One region of the Micromonospora cynarisoli genome, then DNA from elsewhere that is predicted to be linked to it. Evidence: riboswitches for the same ligand, from Rfam matches in the RefSeq annotation. Region 1 holds a riboswitch; each other region holds the start of a gene.

What was found. A riboswitch is a leader RNA that binds a small molecule or an ion and turns the genes downstream of it on or off. The one in region 1 is predicted to bind cobalamin.
Region 2: linked by a shared signal. The riboswitch ahead of metE (5-methyltetrahydropteroyltriglutamate--homocysteine S-methyltransferase) and the one ahead of Q2K16_RS08040 (ribonucleoside-diphosphate reductase subunit alpha) in region 1 are both predicted to bind cobalamin.
Region 3: linked by a shared signal. The riboswitch ahead of cobN (cobaltochelatase subunit CobN) and the one ahead of Q2K16_RS08040 (ribonucleoside-diphosphate reductase subunit alpha) in region 1 are both predicted to bind cobalamin.

Annotation. Positions count from the first base shown of each region.
Region 1 is NZ_CP130426.1:1,927,673-1,932,916, reverse strand. It holds gene Q2K16_RS08045 (ribonucleotide-diphosphate reductase subunit beta) at 1-202, opposite strand, end outside; gene Q2K16_RS08040 (ribonucleoside-diphosphate reductase subunit alpha) at 256-2,631, opposite strand; cobalamin riboswitch at 2,752-2,966, opposite strand; gene Q2K16_RS08035 (helix-turn-helix transcriptional regulator) at 2,994-3,881, opposite strand; gene Q2K16_RS08030 (oxidoreductase) at 4,009-4,911, shown strand; gene Q2K16_RS08025 (hypothetical protein) at 4,967-5,244, shown strand, end outside.
Region 2 is NZ_CP130426.1:303,403-308,646, reverse strand. It holds gene Q2K16_RS01105 (HAD-IIIC family phosphatase) at 1-415, shown strand, start outside; gene Q2K16_RS01100 (SAM-dependent methyltransferase) at 488-1,291, shown strand; cobalamin riboswitch at 1,348-1,560, shown strand; gene metE (5-methyltetrahydropteroyltriglutamate--homocysteine S-methyltransferase) at 1,675-3,912, shown strand; gene Q2K16_RS01090 (methyltransferase) at 4,049-5,059, opposite strand; gene Q2K16_RS01085 (phenolic acid decarboxylase) at 5,074-5,244, opposite strand, start outside.
Region 3 is NZ_CP130426.1:1,423,572-1,428,815, forward strand. It holds gene cobN (cobaltochelatase subunit CobN) at 1-2,445, opposite strand, end outside; cobalamin riboswitch at 2,753-2,882, opposite strand; gene Q2K16_RS05990 (hypothetical protein) at 3,098-3,433, opposite strand; gene Q2K16_RS05995 (MFS transporter) at 3,629-4,870, opposite strand.

The DNA.
Region 1 (5,244 bases):
GGTTGTTGGCGACGATCGTGTCACCGGTGGCGAAGAACGCCACCAGGCGGGACACCAGGTGCCGTTCGGCAGGCGACAGCCGTTCCAGGTCGGCCAGGTCGGAGTGCAGGTCGACCTCCTCCACCGTCCAGGTGTTGCGGATGGCGTCCCGGAACCGGTCGAAGAAGTGCGGGTAGCGCATCGGCCGGAGGGTGAGGTCCATGCCGGGGTCGAGCAGCAGCTGCCGCCCGGCGGTGCGGGATTCGTCGACGGTGGTCACTGGCACGCCTCGCAGCTCTCGGGGTTCTCCAGGGAACAGGCCAGCGCCTCGGCGTCGGCCGCGGCGACCGGGGCGACGGCGACGGTGGCCTGCTGGATCCGGGTCGCCGGACGCGACCGCAGGTAGTAGGTGGTCTTCAGCCCGGACTTCCAGGCGTGCAGGTACATCGAGGACAGCTTGCCGATGGTCGGCGCGCTGAGGAACAGGTTCAGCGACTGCGACTGGTCGATGTACGGCGCCCGCGCGGCGGCCAGGTCGATCAGCGCCCGCTGCGGCAGCTCCCACGCGGTACGGAACAACTCCCGCACCTCGGCGGGCAGGTCGACGATCCCCTGCACCGAACCCTCGGCCCGCTTGATCTGGTCGCGGATCTCCGACGTCCACAGCCCGCGCGCCTTCAGCTCCCGCACCAGGTACGTGTTGATCTGGAGGAACTCCCCGGACATGGTCTCGCGCTTGAACAGGTTGGACACCTGCGGCTCGATGCACTCGTAGCAGCCGGCGATCGACGCGATCGTGGCGGTCGGGGCGATCGCCACCAGCAGCGAATTGCGCAGGCCGTGCGCCGCGATCCGGGTGCGCAGCGCGGCCCACCGCGCGGTCTGGGTGGGTTCGACCCCCCACAGGTCCGGGTGCAGGTCACCCCGGGCCGCCCGGGTCTGCGCGTACGCCGGGTGCGCGCCGAACCGTTCGGCCAGACCGGTCGACGTCTCCAGGGCGGTCAGGAAGATCTCCTCCTGGACCCGGGTGGACAGCTCCCGGGCCCCGGCCGAGTCGAACGGCAGCCGCAGCGCGAACAACGCGTCCTGAAGCCCCATCAGCCCCAGCCCGACCGGCCGCCAGCGCGGGTTCGACGCCGCCGCCTGCTCGGCCGGGTAGTAGTTGATGTCGATCACCCGGTCCAGGAACACCACCGCCGTCCGGACCGTCTCGCGCAGCCTGTCCCAGTCGACGCCGTCGTCGGTGAGGTGCGCGCCCAGGTTGACCGAGCCGAGGTTGCACACCGCCGTCTCGGTGTCGCTGTTCACCTCCAGGATCTCGGTGCACAGGTTGGACAGGTGGATCGTGTTGCCCGGCACGCCCGTCTGGTTGGACAGCCGGTTCGCCGGGTCCTTGAACGTCATCCACCCGTTGCCGGTCTGCGCCAGGGTGCGCATCATCCGCCCGTACAGGTCCCGGGCCCTGACCGTGCGGACCGCCTTCTTCTCGGCGACCCGGTACGCCGCGTCGAACTCCTCGCCGTACAGGTCGGGCAGTTCGGGGGCGTCCGACGGGTCGATCAGTGACCACTCGCCGTCGGCCTCGACCCGGCGCATGAACTCGTCGGGGATCCAGTTGGCCAGGTTGAGGTTGTGGGTCCGCCGGGCCTCCTCGCCGGTGTTGTCCCGCAGTTCCAGGAACTCCTCGATGTCCGGGTGCCAGGGTTCCAGGTAGACGCAGGCCGCCCCCTTGCGCCGGCCGCCCTGGTTGACCGCCGCCACCCCGGCGTCGAGGGTCTTCAGGAACGGCACGATCCCGTTCGACCGGCCGTTGGTGCCCCGGATCAGCGCGCCCCGGCCGCGCACCCGCGACCAGGAGATGCCGATGCCGCCGGAGAACTTCGACAGCTTCGCCACCTGGTGGTAGCGCTCGTAGATCGAGTCCAGTTCGTCGCGCGGCGAGTCGACCAGGAAACACGAGGACATCTGGGTGTGCCGGGTGCCCGAGTTGAACAACGTCGGGGAACTCGGCAGGTAGGCAAGCGACGACATCAGCCGGTAGAACCCGACCGCCTCGTCGGGTGTGGTGGACAGCCCGCAGGCCACCCGCAGCAGCCAGTACTGCGGCGTCTCCACCACCAGCCGCGACTGCGGGTGCCGCAGCAGGTAACGGTCGGCCACCGTACGCAACCCGAAGTACTCGAACCGCAGGTCACCGGCCGGGTCGACGGCGTCGTCGAGCTGCCGGGCGTGCCGGGCCACGAACGCGGCGGTGTCGTCGGCGATCAGGCCGAGGCCGTGGGCGTACCGGATGGACTCGCTGAAGGAGGTGACCTCCTGCCCGCGTACCTCCTCGTCCACGTACGCGGCCAGCAGCCGGGCCGCCAGCCGGGAGTACTGCGGTTCCGTGCCGATCAGCTCCGCCGCCGTCTGGATCGACAGCTTGTCCAGCTCGGCGGTGGTCGCCCCGTCGTAGAGGCCGCTGATCGTTTTGGTGGCGACCCGCAGCGGGTCGACCTCGTCCAGGTCGGTGGCCCACCGGGCGACGGCCGTGACGATCCGGTTGACGTCCACCGGTTCGGTGTCGCCGTCGCGCTTGCGTACCCGCATCGCCGGCCGGCGTGGCTCCGCGCCGTCGACGTCGGACGGTGGGCTCTGCGCTATGTTCGTCATGACCTCTCCTCGCTGTCACCGATGGCCGTCGGACGCGGGAGAACGCCAACGGGCACGGCACGGCGGCCGGCCCGGGTGCTGGCGTCGGTCGTCCCGCGCGACCTCCGACCGCCGCGCGCAGCAGCGCACGGCGCACTGGCAGGTCTTCGGACTCGCGGGCGTGACCGGGTACCGGTCGCCTACTGGCCGTCGCTTCCCGGACCTCGTGGTCCAGTGCTCGATGACGGCTGTCGTTCCCACTTACCGCTGCGGGGCAGTCCCGGATTTCCACCGGGTTCCCTGTTGCCTCGACCGGACCACGGGGCCCGGTCGAACCAGCTGCGTGGCACACCATATATGGCGTGGATGGGGGAGAGGCAACACTAGATGTCGCGTCGGCGTGTCGGATAACTCTCATCCGACCGGCCGGTTGCCCGCAGTGACGTCAGCAGCCGCAGCGCGTCGGCGTCGGCGCTGCCCGGCTCGGCGGTGAAGACGAGCATGACCGGGCCGGGATTGCCCGGCAGTGGGTAGGTGTCCCAGTCCAGGACGATGTCACCGACCTCGGGGACCTGGAAGGTCTTGGTGCCGTTGACCGACCCGCGCACGTCGTGCCGGGACCACAGCCGGCGGAACTCGGCGCTGCGGATGCTCAGCTCGCCGACGACGGCGGTGGCCCGGGGGTGGGTGGGGTCCGTGGCGACGGCGGCGCGCATCATGCCGATGTAGTCCATGGCCTGCTGCTCCCAGGCCGCGCAGCGCCGCAGCGGGGTCGCCGCCTCGTCGAACATCAGCAGCAGCATGTTGAGCCGGTCCGGCGGGTAGCCGGCCGGGTCGCCGAGCAGCGCCACCGCCCACGTGTTCCAGGCGAGCAGGTCCAGGTGGCGGCCGAGCACCACCGCCGGGGTGTCCATCACCCGCAGCAGCCGCCTGGTGCTCTCCGGCACCCGCTCCGGGCCGTGGTCGACCCGGGCGGGCACCGGCCGGCGGGCGGCGCGGGCCAGGGCGAACAGGTGCCGGCGTTCCTCGTCGTCGAGGCCGAGCGCCGCGGCGAGCCCGTCCAGCACGTCGTCGGACGGGCGTACCTCCCGGCCCTGCTCCATCCGCTGGTAGTAGTCAGTGCTCAACCCGGCCAGCAGCGCCAGCTCCTCGCGGCGCAGCCCGGTGACCCGGCGTCGCCCGCCCGGCTCCAGGCCGACGTCGCGGGGGTGCAGCCGGCCGCGCCGGGCACGCAGGAAGTCACCGAGTTCACGGGCGTACGGGTGGGTCATGTCGCCAGTGTGGCGCGGCCCGGACCGGCGCGGGTAGGTCTGCCGGACCTAGGCAACCGGGTACGACCGGTGCCGCCCGGCCGGCCCCTAGCGTCGGCGGTCCCACCCGACCGTCAGGGAGCAGCAGATGACCTGGACCACCGACCACATCCCCGACCAGCACGGCCGCACCGCCGTCGTGACCGGTGCGAACTCCGGCCTCGGCCTGGTCACCGCCACCGCCCTGGCCCGCCGGGGGGCGCGGGTCGTGCTCGCCGTGCGCGACACCGCCGCCGGCCGGCGGGCCGCCCGCCACATCGGCGGCGACGTCGAGGTACGCGAACTCGACCTCGCCTCCCTCGCCTCGGTACGGGAGTTCGCGGCATCGCTGGCCGCCGACCGCCCGGTGCTCGACCTGCTGGTGAACAACGCCGGTGCGGTGTTGCTCGGCCCGCGCCGGACCAGCGTCGACGGCCACGAACTGCACCTCGCCACCAACCTGCTGGGGCACTTCGCGCTGACCGGTCTGCTGCTGGGCAACCTGGCTGCGGCGCGGGCGGCCCGGGTGGTCAGCCTCAGCTCGATCACCCACCGCAACGCACACCTGGACTTCACCGACCTGATGGGCGAGCACGGCTACCGGGGCGCCGGCGCGTACGGCCGGTCCAAGCTCGCCACCACCGTCTTCGGCATCGAACTGGACCGCCGGCTGCGCGCCACCGGATCGCCGGTGCTCAGCGTGCTGGCCCATCCCGGTGTCACCCGCACCAACCTGACCCCCCGGGCCTGGTCCCACCAGGGCCGGCGCGGCCTGGTGATCGCCCGGCTCGGCCTGCTGGCCACCCAACCGGTCGAGCAGGGTGCGCTGCCCCAACTGCGCGCCGCCACCGACCCGCAGGTCCACGGCGGTCAGTTCTTCGGCCCGGCCCGGTTCTTCCAAACCCGGGGGCCGGTCACCGAGGTGCGGGCCAGCCGGGAGGCCACCGACCCCGCCGTCGGCCGGCGGCTGTGGACGGCGGCCGAGGAACTGACAGGCGTCCGCTATCTCTGACGCACGGCCGCATTAGCATGGCTGCGGTCGGTGACGGCGGTGGAGACGAGGCGACATGGGATGGCTCGGGCGGGTGCTGGGCGGCGGGGGCCGGCAGGTCCAGGACGATCCGGTCCGGCAGGCGGCGCTGTCGGCCGAGGTGCGGCAGCGCTTCGGCGCGCACCTGGCCGTCCGCCCGGCCGACCAGGTGGCGGCGATGGTCCGGCTGCTCGACGACGGCGACGGCCTGGCGGTGGCGGCGTCGATCGTCGGTGAGTTCGCCGACGCGGCCCACGCGGACCTGCTGGCCCAGACGGCGGAGCTGTACCGGCGTACCGGCCAGCGGTTCCCGGT
Region 2 (5,244 bases), 1.6 Mb from region 1:
TGCGGGCCACGAGGTTCTGGTGACCACCATGGCCGACCGGTTCGGTCCGCACGGGGCGGTCGGTGTCGTGCTGCTGGCGCGTCAGGAGGGCGTCTGGCAGGTGAAGCTCCTGGCCACGTCGTGTCGGGTGGTGCAGTTCGGGGCGGGGGCGGTGATCCTGAACTGGCTCGTGGACCGGGCCTTCGCGGCCGGCGTCCACCTGGTGGCCGACTTCCGTCCGACGGAGCGCAACCGGATGATGGAGATCGCCTACCGGTTCGCCGGTTTCACCACCGACCCCTGTGCCTGCACGACACTGTGTGACCGTCCGGACGAGCCGGACACCCAGCATCTGCATCTCGTGCCGACCCCCCGGGACGCGCCCGGCACGATCCGGGTCACCGCCACCGACCTGTTCCCGGCGGGTGGGCGCTGACCTGCCGGTGTGTGGACCGCCCCTGGGACCGGGCCGACCGATCCGATCGACAGTGAACACCGGAGGCCGTAGGTGACATCGACAGCAGACGACAACGCCACCCGGGTCGCGGAGATGTACGACGGGTTCGTCGGGGCGCAGATGCCGGCGAACCTGCACTTTGGCTACTGGTCGGACGACGACGACCAGGTCGACCTGATCGCCGCGTCCGAACGGCTCACCGGCCGGCTGATCGAGCGGCTGACGCCCGCGTCGGGTCAGCGCATCCTCGATCTGGGGTGCGGGGTGGGTGGGCCGGCGCTCGACCTGGCCCGCTCGTACGACGTGGAGGTCGTCGGCATCACGGTCAGCAACGGTCAGGTGGCGGAGGCCACGGCGCGGGCGCAGCGGGGTGGGTTGGCCGACCGGGTGCGTTTCGAGCTCGCCGATGCGATGGATCTGCCCTTCGACGACGCGTCGTTCGACGGTGCGTGGTTCTTCGAGTCGCTGCTGCACATGCCGGACAAGCAGCGGGCGTTGTCCGAGGCGGCTCGTGTGCTCAGGCCGGGCTCGCGGCTGGCCCTGGCCGACTGCTTCCGCCGGCCCGGTTACGACGAGCCGTCGGAGGTCGTCAACCTCGTCGACATCGACGACTACACACCGCTGCTGCGGGAGGCGGGGTTCACGGTGCTCGACATCCGGGACGTCACGGAGCACGTGGTCTTTCCTCCCCCGGCGCAGGAACAGCTTCGGGAGTACATCCGGCTGCACCCTGACATCGCGCGGCTGTACGGCACGAGCATCACCAGCTGGCTGTTCCGGGACGAGCCGGGTGCGCACGACCGTGGCCGGGGTGGATTTCCGGGGTACGTCCTGATCACGGCACAGTGTCGTTGACGGTGGCGGGTCCGGGGCGCTGTGCCGCGCCTCCCCGGCCGGCGGCGGCAGGGCGTAGGATCGCGGGCGGTGCTGGTTCGCCTCTCCCGTGCGCGGGTGGGGCGTCGTAAGAGGGAACCCGGTGGAAGACCGGGACTGCCCCGCAGCGGTGAGTGGGAACGACCGCCGTCAACGAAGCACTGGACCGCACGGTCTGGGAAGCGACGGCCAGTAGGCGACCCTGTGTCACGCCCACGAGTCCGAAGACCTGCCAGCGCTGCGCGTACCGCCGGTACGCGCCGTCGGCGGCCTCTCGGGAGGGCCAGGGCGGAATGCCGGTTACGCCGTGGCGTATCCGTCTTCCTCTCGGGTGGTCGCCGGACACCGCGAGGGAAGGACCACCTGTGACCACCTCATTCGGGCAGAGCACCGTGCTCGGCTATCCCCGTATCGGCGCCCACCGCGAGTGGAAGAAGGCCGTCGAGGCGTACTGGGCCGGCACGCTGGACGGCACCGGCCTGGAGGACGTCGCGGCCGGGCTGCGGGCCGAGGTGTGGCGGACGCTGCGCGACGCCCGGCTCGACGCGATCCCGTCCAACACGTTCTCCTACTACGACCACATGCTCGACACCGCCGTCGCAGTGGGGGCGGTCCCCCGCCGATTCGCCCGGCTCGACCTCGGTCAACTCGACACCTACTTCGCCATGGCCCGTGGTGTCGATGCCGCGCCCGCGTTGGAACTCACCAAGTGGTTCGACACCAACTACCACTACCTGGTGCCGGAGATCGACCCCGACACCGTGTTCGCGGCGGATCCGGCAAAGGCGCTGGACGAGTACGCGCAGGCACGGGAGCTGGGCATCACCACCCGGCCGGTGCTGGTGGGGCCGGCCACCTTCCTGCTGCTGGCCAAGGGCGACGATCCGTTCGCCCGGCTCGACGACCTGGTTGACACGTACGCCAGGATCCTCACCGCCCTGGCCGACGCGGGTGTGGCCTGGGTCCAACTGGACGAGCCCGCCTATGTCGCGGACCGCAGCCCGGCTGAGATCGACGGTCTGCGGCACGCCTACCGGCGTCTCGGGGAGCTGCCCCACCGTCCCCGGATCTTCGTCGCCACCTACTTCGGTGACCTCGGCGACGCGCTGCCGGCGCTGCTGGACACCCCGGTCGAGGCGATCGGCCTGGACCTGGTCGCCGGCCCGGGCAACCTGCGCCGGCTCGCCGCCGCCGGTCCCCTACACAACAAGACAGTCGTCGCCGGGCTGGTCGACGGGCGCAACATCTGGCGCACGGATCTGCGGGCGGCCGTCGCCGCCGGTGCCACGGTCGCCGGGCTGGCCGACCACGTGGCGGTGTCCACGTCCTGTTCGCTGCTGCACGTGCCGGTCGACCTGTCCGCCGAGACCCAGCTCGACCCGCAGTTGTCCGCGCGGCTCGCGTTCGCCAGGCAGAAGGTCGACGAGGTGGTCCTGCTCGGCCGGGCGCTGCGCGACGGCACCACCAGCATGCCGGCCCCGCTGCCGCCCATCCCGCCGGCGTGGCGGCACGACGACGTACGCGGCCGGTTGGCTGCGCTGCGCCCTACCGACCGGCACCGCGGCGACTACGCCGAGCGGGCCGCCCGCCAGCAGGAACGGCTGGGGCTGCCGGACCTGCCGACCACCACGATCGGTTCGTTCCCGCAGACCGCCGAGCTACGCCGGGCCCGTGCCGCGCACCGCGCCGGCACCCTCGACGACGCCGGCTACACGGAGCGGATGCGCGCCGAGGTGGAGCGGGTCGTCCGATTGCAGGAGCGGTTGGGTCTGGACGTGCTGGTGCACGGCGAGCCGGAACGCAACGACATGGTCCAGTACTTCGGGGAGCAGCTCGACGGTTTCGCCGCCACCACGCACGGCTGGGTGCAGTCCTACGGCTCCCGGTGCGTGCGTCCACCGATCATCCACGGGGACGTGGCCCGGCGGACGCCGATGACCGTCGCGTGGTCCACCTATGCCCAGTCGCTGACCGACCGTCCGGTCAAGGGCATGCTCACCGGGCCGGTCACCATCCTGGCCTGGTCGTTCGTCCGTACCGATCAGCCGTTGGCCGACACCGCCGACCAGGTGGCGCTCGCGCTGCGCGACGAGTGTCACGATCTGGAGGCTGCCGGTATCCGGATCATCCAGGTCGACGAACCTGCCCTCCGGGAGACCCTGCCGCTGCGTCGGGCCGACCAGAAGGCGTACCTGGAGTGGGCGGTCGGCGCGTTCCGCCTGGCTACCGGCGGTGTCGCCGACGACACCCAGATTCACACCCACCTGTGCTACAGCGAGTTCGGTGAGGTGATCACGGCAATCGACGCGCTCGACGCCGATGTCACCAGCATCGAGGCGTCCCGGTCGAAGATGGAGGTTCTGGACGACCTGGCCGCGATCGGTTACCGCCGGGGCGTCGGCCCGGGGGTGTGGGACATCCACTCGCCCCGCATCCCACCGCACCACGAGGTGGTTGACGCGCTCCGTCGGGCCGTCGCGGTCGTGCCCGCCCGACGGCTGTGGGTCAACCCGGACTGTGGTCTGAAGACCCGCACCTATGCCGAGGTCGAGGCGTCCCTCCGGCATCTCGTCGCGGCTGCCGCCGAGGTCCGCGGAAGCTGATCGGACTGTTCCGGGCGGATCCACGGTCCGCCCGGAACAGCTCGTCACCCGGCGGGCCGGGTTCTCCGGCCCGCCGGGTGACGAGGCCGGCGTCCGGGGGGAGCGGCTGGGTCGAGGTCGGTCCCACCTCGGCCGCTCAGTGCGGTCGGCCCTCGATGATCGACAGCCAGCCCGGCTCCGGTTTGGCGATGACCCGGGTCAGCCGGAGGCCGGCCGCCTCGAACAGGGCGGCGAACTGCGCCCTGGTTCTCTCCCGGCCGGTGAACGAGGCCAGGATGACCAGGTCGATGCTCTTGCCCGGATGGGCGGCGTCGCCTTCGGGCAGGACGGTGTCCAGTGCCACCACCCGGCCGTTCGGGTTCATGGCCCGCCGGCAGTTGCGCAGGATGCGCACGCACCGCTCATCGTCCCAGTCGTGCAGGATGTACTGCAACGCGTAGACGTCCCCGCCGGCCGGCACCTCGTCGAAGAAGTCGCCGGGGACGGCCGTCCAGCGGTGATCGGCGCCCAACGCGGCGAGGTCGTGTCGGGCGACCACATGGTGCTGGTCGAACAGCACGCCGCGCCAGCCGGGGTGTCTCCTGAGCACCTCCAGCAGCAGGCGTCCCCGGCCGCCGCCGACGTCGACCAGCACCCCGGTGTCCGCGAAGTCGTAGGTGGTGGCGAACCCACGGCTCTCCAGCTGTGAGTACTGCGCCATCCCCGGGTCGAACTCCGCCGCGGCCTCGGGGTTGGCGGCGAGGTAGTCGAACAGTGGACGTCCGAAGATCTGTTCCACGGCGGGCACACCGGTGCTCACGACGCTGCCGAGCCGCCCGACCGGTTGCCAGAAGGTGGGGTTCGTGACGAACACCATGGCCTCCCGCACGGAGCTGGGGCAGTCGCTGCGCAACGCCTCGCCGAGTGGGGTGAGGTGGAAGCGGCCTGCCGCGTCCTCGTGGAATATGCCGCGGGTGGCCAGGAGTCTCAGCACCCGGCGTAGCCCGTCGGCCTGGGTGGCGGTCCGGGCGGCCAGGTGCTCGACCGTGCGGGGGCCGTCGGTGAGGTGGTCGGCGACACCGGTCTGGGCGGCCACCCGCAGGGCCCCGGAGAACACGTATCTCAGGCCCTCGTCGAGCAGGAAGGCCGCTGACTTCTCCGCGTCCATCGCTCCGCCTTCCCCTACCGGTTGCGGCGGTCGGCGTACCCGGCGGGAAGCTGGTGGGGAGGGCGGTCGATGACGGTGTCGTCGTCGATGCCGCGGGACTCGACGAAGGTGATGTCGGCGAACTCGACGACGACGTGTACGGGGTACGTCGGTCCGTCGTCGCGGTACCGGCGCATGAGTTCCAG
Region 3 (5,244 bases), 500 kb from region 1:
GGTGTTGGTGATCTCGTCGGTGGTGCGGTCCAGCCGGGGCACCACCTCGCGGGCGGCGAACCGCAGCACCTCGGCCGCGTCGGGGCAGGACCGGCCGGTCACCTCCGTGACCACCGCGTCGGCGCGGTCGGGCTCCCAGCCGAGGGTCTCCATGCCGAGGACGAGCCGTCGGGCCAGCGCCTCGATCAGGTCCACCGCGTCGGCGGCGGTGACCGCCGGCCCGTCGACGACGTCGGTCAGCGCCGCCGGCACCGCCGCCCGCGCCCCGGGCTCGGCGAGCAGCGCCTGCTCGTCGAGGCCGTAGCCGGCGGCGAGGGCCTGCCGCAGGCCGGGCAGGGCGCGGCTGCCGCCCCACACCTGCGGGGCGCGCAGCACGGCCAGGACGAGGTTGACCCGGGCCTCACCGGTGGGCACCCCGGCCAGGACGTGCAGCCCGTCGCGGATCTGCACGTCCTTGACCTCGCACAGGTAGCCGTCGAGGTGCAGCACGAAGTCGTCGAAGTCGTCGGCGGCGGGCATCGCCTCGGTGTGCAGGTCGTGGTGGAGTTCGGCGGCGCGCACCAGCTCCCAGATCTGCCCCCGGACCACCGGCACCTTCGCCGGGTCGAGGGCCTGCACGGTGGCGTACTCGTCCAGCAGTTGTTCGAGTTTCGCCAGTTCGCCGTAGGTCTCGGCGCGGGCCATCGGGGGCACCAGGTGGTCGACCACCACGGCGTGCGCCCGCCGCTTGGCCTGGGTGCCCTCGCCGGGGTCGTTGACGATGAACGGGTAGACCAGCGGCAGGTCACCGAGGACGGCGTCGGGGGCACAGTCGGCGGCCAGGCCGAGGCCCTTGCCGGGCAGCCATTCCAGGGTGCCGTGCTTGCCGAGGTGCACCACCGCGTCGGCGCCGAAGCCGCCGTCGCCGACCGGCGCGGCCAGCCACCGGTACGCGGCGAGGTAGTGGTGGCTGGGCGGCAGGTCGGGGTCGTGGTAGATGGCGATCGGGTTCTCGCCGAAGCCGCGCGGCGGCTGGATCAGCAGGGTGACGTTGCCGAACCGCAGCCCGGCCAGGACGATGTCCCCGTCGTCGGTGTAGAGCTGGCCGGGTGGCTCACCCCAGTGTTCCCGCATCCGGTCCCGCAGGTCGACCGGCACCTGGTCGAACCAACGCCGGTAGGTCTCCCCCGGCACCCGGGCCTCGGCGGCGGCCAACTGTTCCGGGGTGAGCCACTCGACGTCGTGGCCCCCGGCGGCGATCAGCGCGTGGATCAGCGCGTCCCCGTCGGTGGGCGGTGGCGCGTCGCCGAGGTGGTATCCGTCGGCGGCGAGGGCGGCGAGCAGGCGGACCGCCGAGGCGGGGGTGTCCAGGCCGACGGCGTTGCCGACCCGGGAGTGCTTCGTCGGGTAGGAGCTGAGCACGATCGCCACCCGCTTGCCGGAGTTGGGCAGGTGCCGCAGCCGGGCCTGCCGGACGGCGATCCCGGCGACCCGGGCGGCCCGCTCGGCGTCGGCGGCGTAGACCGACAGCCCGTCGGCGTCGATCCGTTTGAACGAGAACGGCACGGTGACGATCCGGCCGTCGAACTCGGGGATGGCCACCTGCATGGCCGCGTCCAGCGGGGACAGCCCGGCGTCGCTTGCCGCCCACTGCTCCCGGGTGCTGGTCAGGCAGAGCGCCTGGATCACCGGCACGTCGAGGGCGGCGAGCGCGCCGACGTCCCAGGCGTCCTCGTCTCCCCCGCCGGAGGCGTCGGCGGCGACCGTCCCCCCGGCGGCGAGGACGGTGACGACGAGCGCGTCGCAGCGGGCGAAGAGGTCCAGCGGCCCGTTGCCGGGGGTGAGCCCGCGCAGCGAGCCGCAGAAGATCGGCAGCGGCTCGCCGCCGGCCGCGTCGACCGCGTCGGCCAGGGTCTGCACGAAACCGGTGTTGCCGGCCAGCGCGTGCGCCCGGTAGAACACGATCCCCACCGTGGGCCGCCCGCCGTCCTGCCGCCCGGCCGCCGGGTCCGCCTGGTCGACCGTGGTGGTCGGGCGGCGGTGGTCGAGGATGCCGTACGGCGGGGTGGGGGTGGGCGGGTCGAAGCCCTCACCGGTGAGCAGGACCGTGTCGGACAGGAACCGGGCGAGCTGGGCGAGGTTCTCCGCACCCCCTTCGACCAGGTAGGACAGCGCTTCGGTGGCCACCCCGGAGGCCACCGTGGAGGCCGCCATCAGCTCCGCGTCGGGCACCGCCTCGCCGCCGAGCACGATCGTGGGGACCCCGGAGCCGAGCACCGCCGCGAGGCCGTCCGGCCACGCCTGCCGCCCGCCGAGCAGCCGTACGACGGCCAGGTCGACCCCGTCGAGCAGGGCCGGCACGGCGGCCACGTCGACCCGGGTGGGGTTGGCGAGGCGGTAGTCGGCGGCGCTGGCGCGGGCGGCGAGCAGATCGGTGTCGGCGGTCGACAGCAGCAGGATGCGCACGTTCAGCTCCGGAGAGTGACGTCCGGCTCGACGACGGGGCCGGGCCGAGCGGGGCGGGAGGGACGTCGGTCAGCGGCGGAGGTACGACGCGCCCCGCCGACGGCGGGGCACCCGGACCGTCCGTCAGCGGTACGTGGCAGGCCGACCGCCCCGACGACGGCCGGGGACGGCGGAGGGGGTGGGGGCACGCGGCGGCGCGGGCTCGACGGCGATGCGGGAATCACCGACCGTCATCGGGTCGGCAGTGACGCTGCGCGTCATCGGGGTCCTCCTCGGGTGTCCACGCCCTGGGGTTCTCCGACGGCCGAAGTATCCTGGCTCCCGGATCGACGCTCACCCCCGGCCTTCCAACCGTGCACGCACGGTCGTGACCCACGAGGGGGGATCGCTCCCCGGTGACAGTGGCGGGACCGCGTCGGAGTCGCACCGACTTCCTTCACTGCCGTCAGGCCGCGAATGCTGCCACACTCCTCACCCCGAGGTCAACGGCGGCCAACGGCCCCACGACGGCACCGATCGACCCCCGTGGCGAGGCCGCCGGCCACCCGCCCGAGAGGGTCCGCGTCCGCCCACCGGCCGGCGCGGAGCTGGTCCGGACGGCCCGTTGCCCGGTGGTCGGGACACCTCTCCCGGACGCTGTCGGGCTGAGGGGTCAGCGGAGGCGACGCTCGGGGTGGGCCCGGTTCCAGGCCCGCATCCGCTCCGGGTATCCGGTCTTCGCCGCCTCGTAGAGGGGCACCGCGTGCCGGTGGGCCAGTTTCGCCGCCGTACGGGGGGAGCCGGTGCGGCGGCGGATCCACTCCCCGTCGTGCGCGATCGCCACCACCGTGGTGTCGGTGGCGGTCGTCTCGGGTTCGAGATAGAACTCCACCCCCCGGTGGGCGGCCACGAAGTCCGCCAACGCGGTCAGGTCGTCCCGGGTGGCCTCCCGGTCGAGCTTGGTCGGGATGCCCTCGTCGGCCCGGGGCCGCCGGCTGAACCAGCCCATCTGCCCGTTCCTCTCCTCGGCGTCCCTCCAGTGGAGCACCCCCACCTGGGTGGGCGCTGCGAGCCCGGTGACAGCCGGCTGAGCGGCCCGTTCACCGCCGGTCGAGGGCGGCCGGTTCGTCGGGGGTGGGACGTAGAACGCGGCGGCGGCACCGGGGAACGGCCGCGCACCCGATACCGGCGGGGCCGACGCCTGTCAGTTTTCCGGTACCGGACCGGCGGAGTGCTGCGGGCCGGTGCCGGCCGGCGGACGGGTCGCCGGCACCAGCGCCAGGGTGGGGATCAGCAGCACCGGCACCACCAGCAGGGCGTGCAGGATGCCGATGTGGTCGCCGAGCAGGCCGAGCAGCGGCGGGCTGGCCAGGAACGACGTGTAGCCGAGCACCGCGACGACGCTGACCCGGGCGGGGGCGCGTTCCTCGTCGTCGGCGGCGGCGCTCATCCCGACCGGGAAGCCGAGCGACGCGCCGAGCCCCCAGAGGACCACGCCGACGACGGCGAGCGGCCCGGAGCCGGCCAGCACCGCCAGCAGGGAGCCGGCGGCGGCCAGCAGGATCGTGCCGATCAGCACCGGCACCCGGCCCCAACGGTCGATGGCCACGGTGCCGGCGGTCCGGCCGATGGTCATACCGGCGACGAAGACCCCGAAGGCGGCGGCCCCGGCGGCCTCGCTGACCCCGTAGCCGTCGACGAAGGCGACCGCCAGCCAGTCGTTGGCGCTGCCCTCGGTGAACGCCATGACCAGCACCAGCGCGCCGATGAGCAGGGTGCGCGGCTCCCGCCAGGCCGCGAGCAGGCCACCCCGGCGGGTCGACGCGGCGCCGTCGGCGGTCGAGGCGGCCGGGGTGGGCAGGAAGTTGCGCGCCCCCAGCAGGGTGCCGCCGAGCACCACCGCCGCCAGCACCGCCAGGTGCACGGTGATCGGCACGCCGAGCCGGGCCGCGCCCGCGCCGAGCCCGGCGCCGGCCACCGAGCCGAGGCTCCAGGCGGCGTGGAAGCGGGGCAGGATGGTGCGGCCGAGCCGTTTCTCCACCGCCGCGCCCTCGACGTTCATCCCCACGTCGCAGGTGCCGGAGCCGTAGCCGAGGGCGAACAGGCCGACCGCGACGCCGGGCAGCGAGCCGAGCGGTGCGGCGACACCCACCCCGACCAGCCCGACCGCCACCAGCACGGTCGAGGTGGCGACGGTGCGGGCCGGCCCGAGCCGCTGGGTCACCAGGCCGGCGGTGGTCAGCGCCAGCACCGCGCCCCCGGACATGGCCAGTAGCAGCAGTCCGAGCCGGCCGGCGCTGAGCCCGAGCGCGTCGCGGACCGCCGGGATCCGGGAGAACCAGGTGGCCACGGCGAGGCCGTTGAGGGCGAAGACCACCGCGACACCGTTGCGGGCGGCCCGTACCACACCGGGCGGGACGGTTCGGTTCTCGGTCGCGGTGTTCACGGCGCGCGGTCCTCTTCCTGTGGCGTCACTTTCCCGTGTGGCCGTTCCCCCGGCCCGGTGTGTCCCGGCCGACCCCGACGTCCCACCGCTTGATCTCACACCGCTTTCGTCACGGCCACAAGCGCAATGTGCTCCTTACCGCAGCGGCACGGCCGGACGACGATGGCGCGGCACCGGTCGGCGAGGCCAGCCTGCTGCTCGCCCAGCCCTGGCTCCTCCCCACCGCCACCGGCCTGCGGTGGGGCGCGATGTGCCACCGACCGGTATGCCTGTCCACCGCTGGGGTGCCTGCCCTCCCGCTACCCCGGCGGTCGACCGGGCCCCCGCGACGACGGGCCGCCCGGATCCCGCAGCAGTCCCCGCTCACGGTCCGC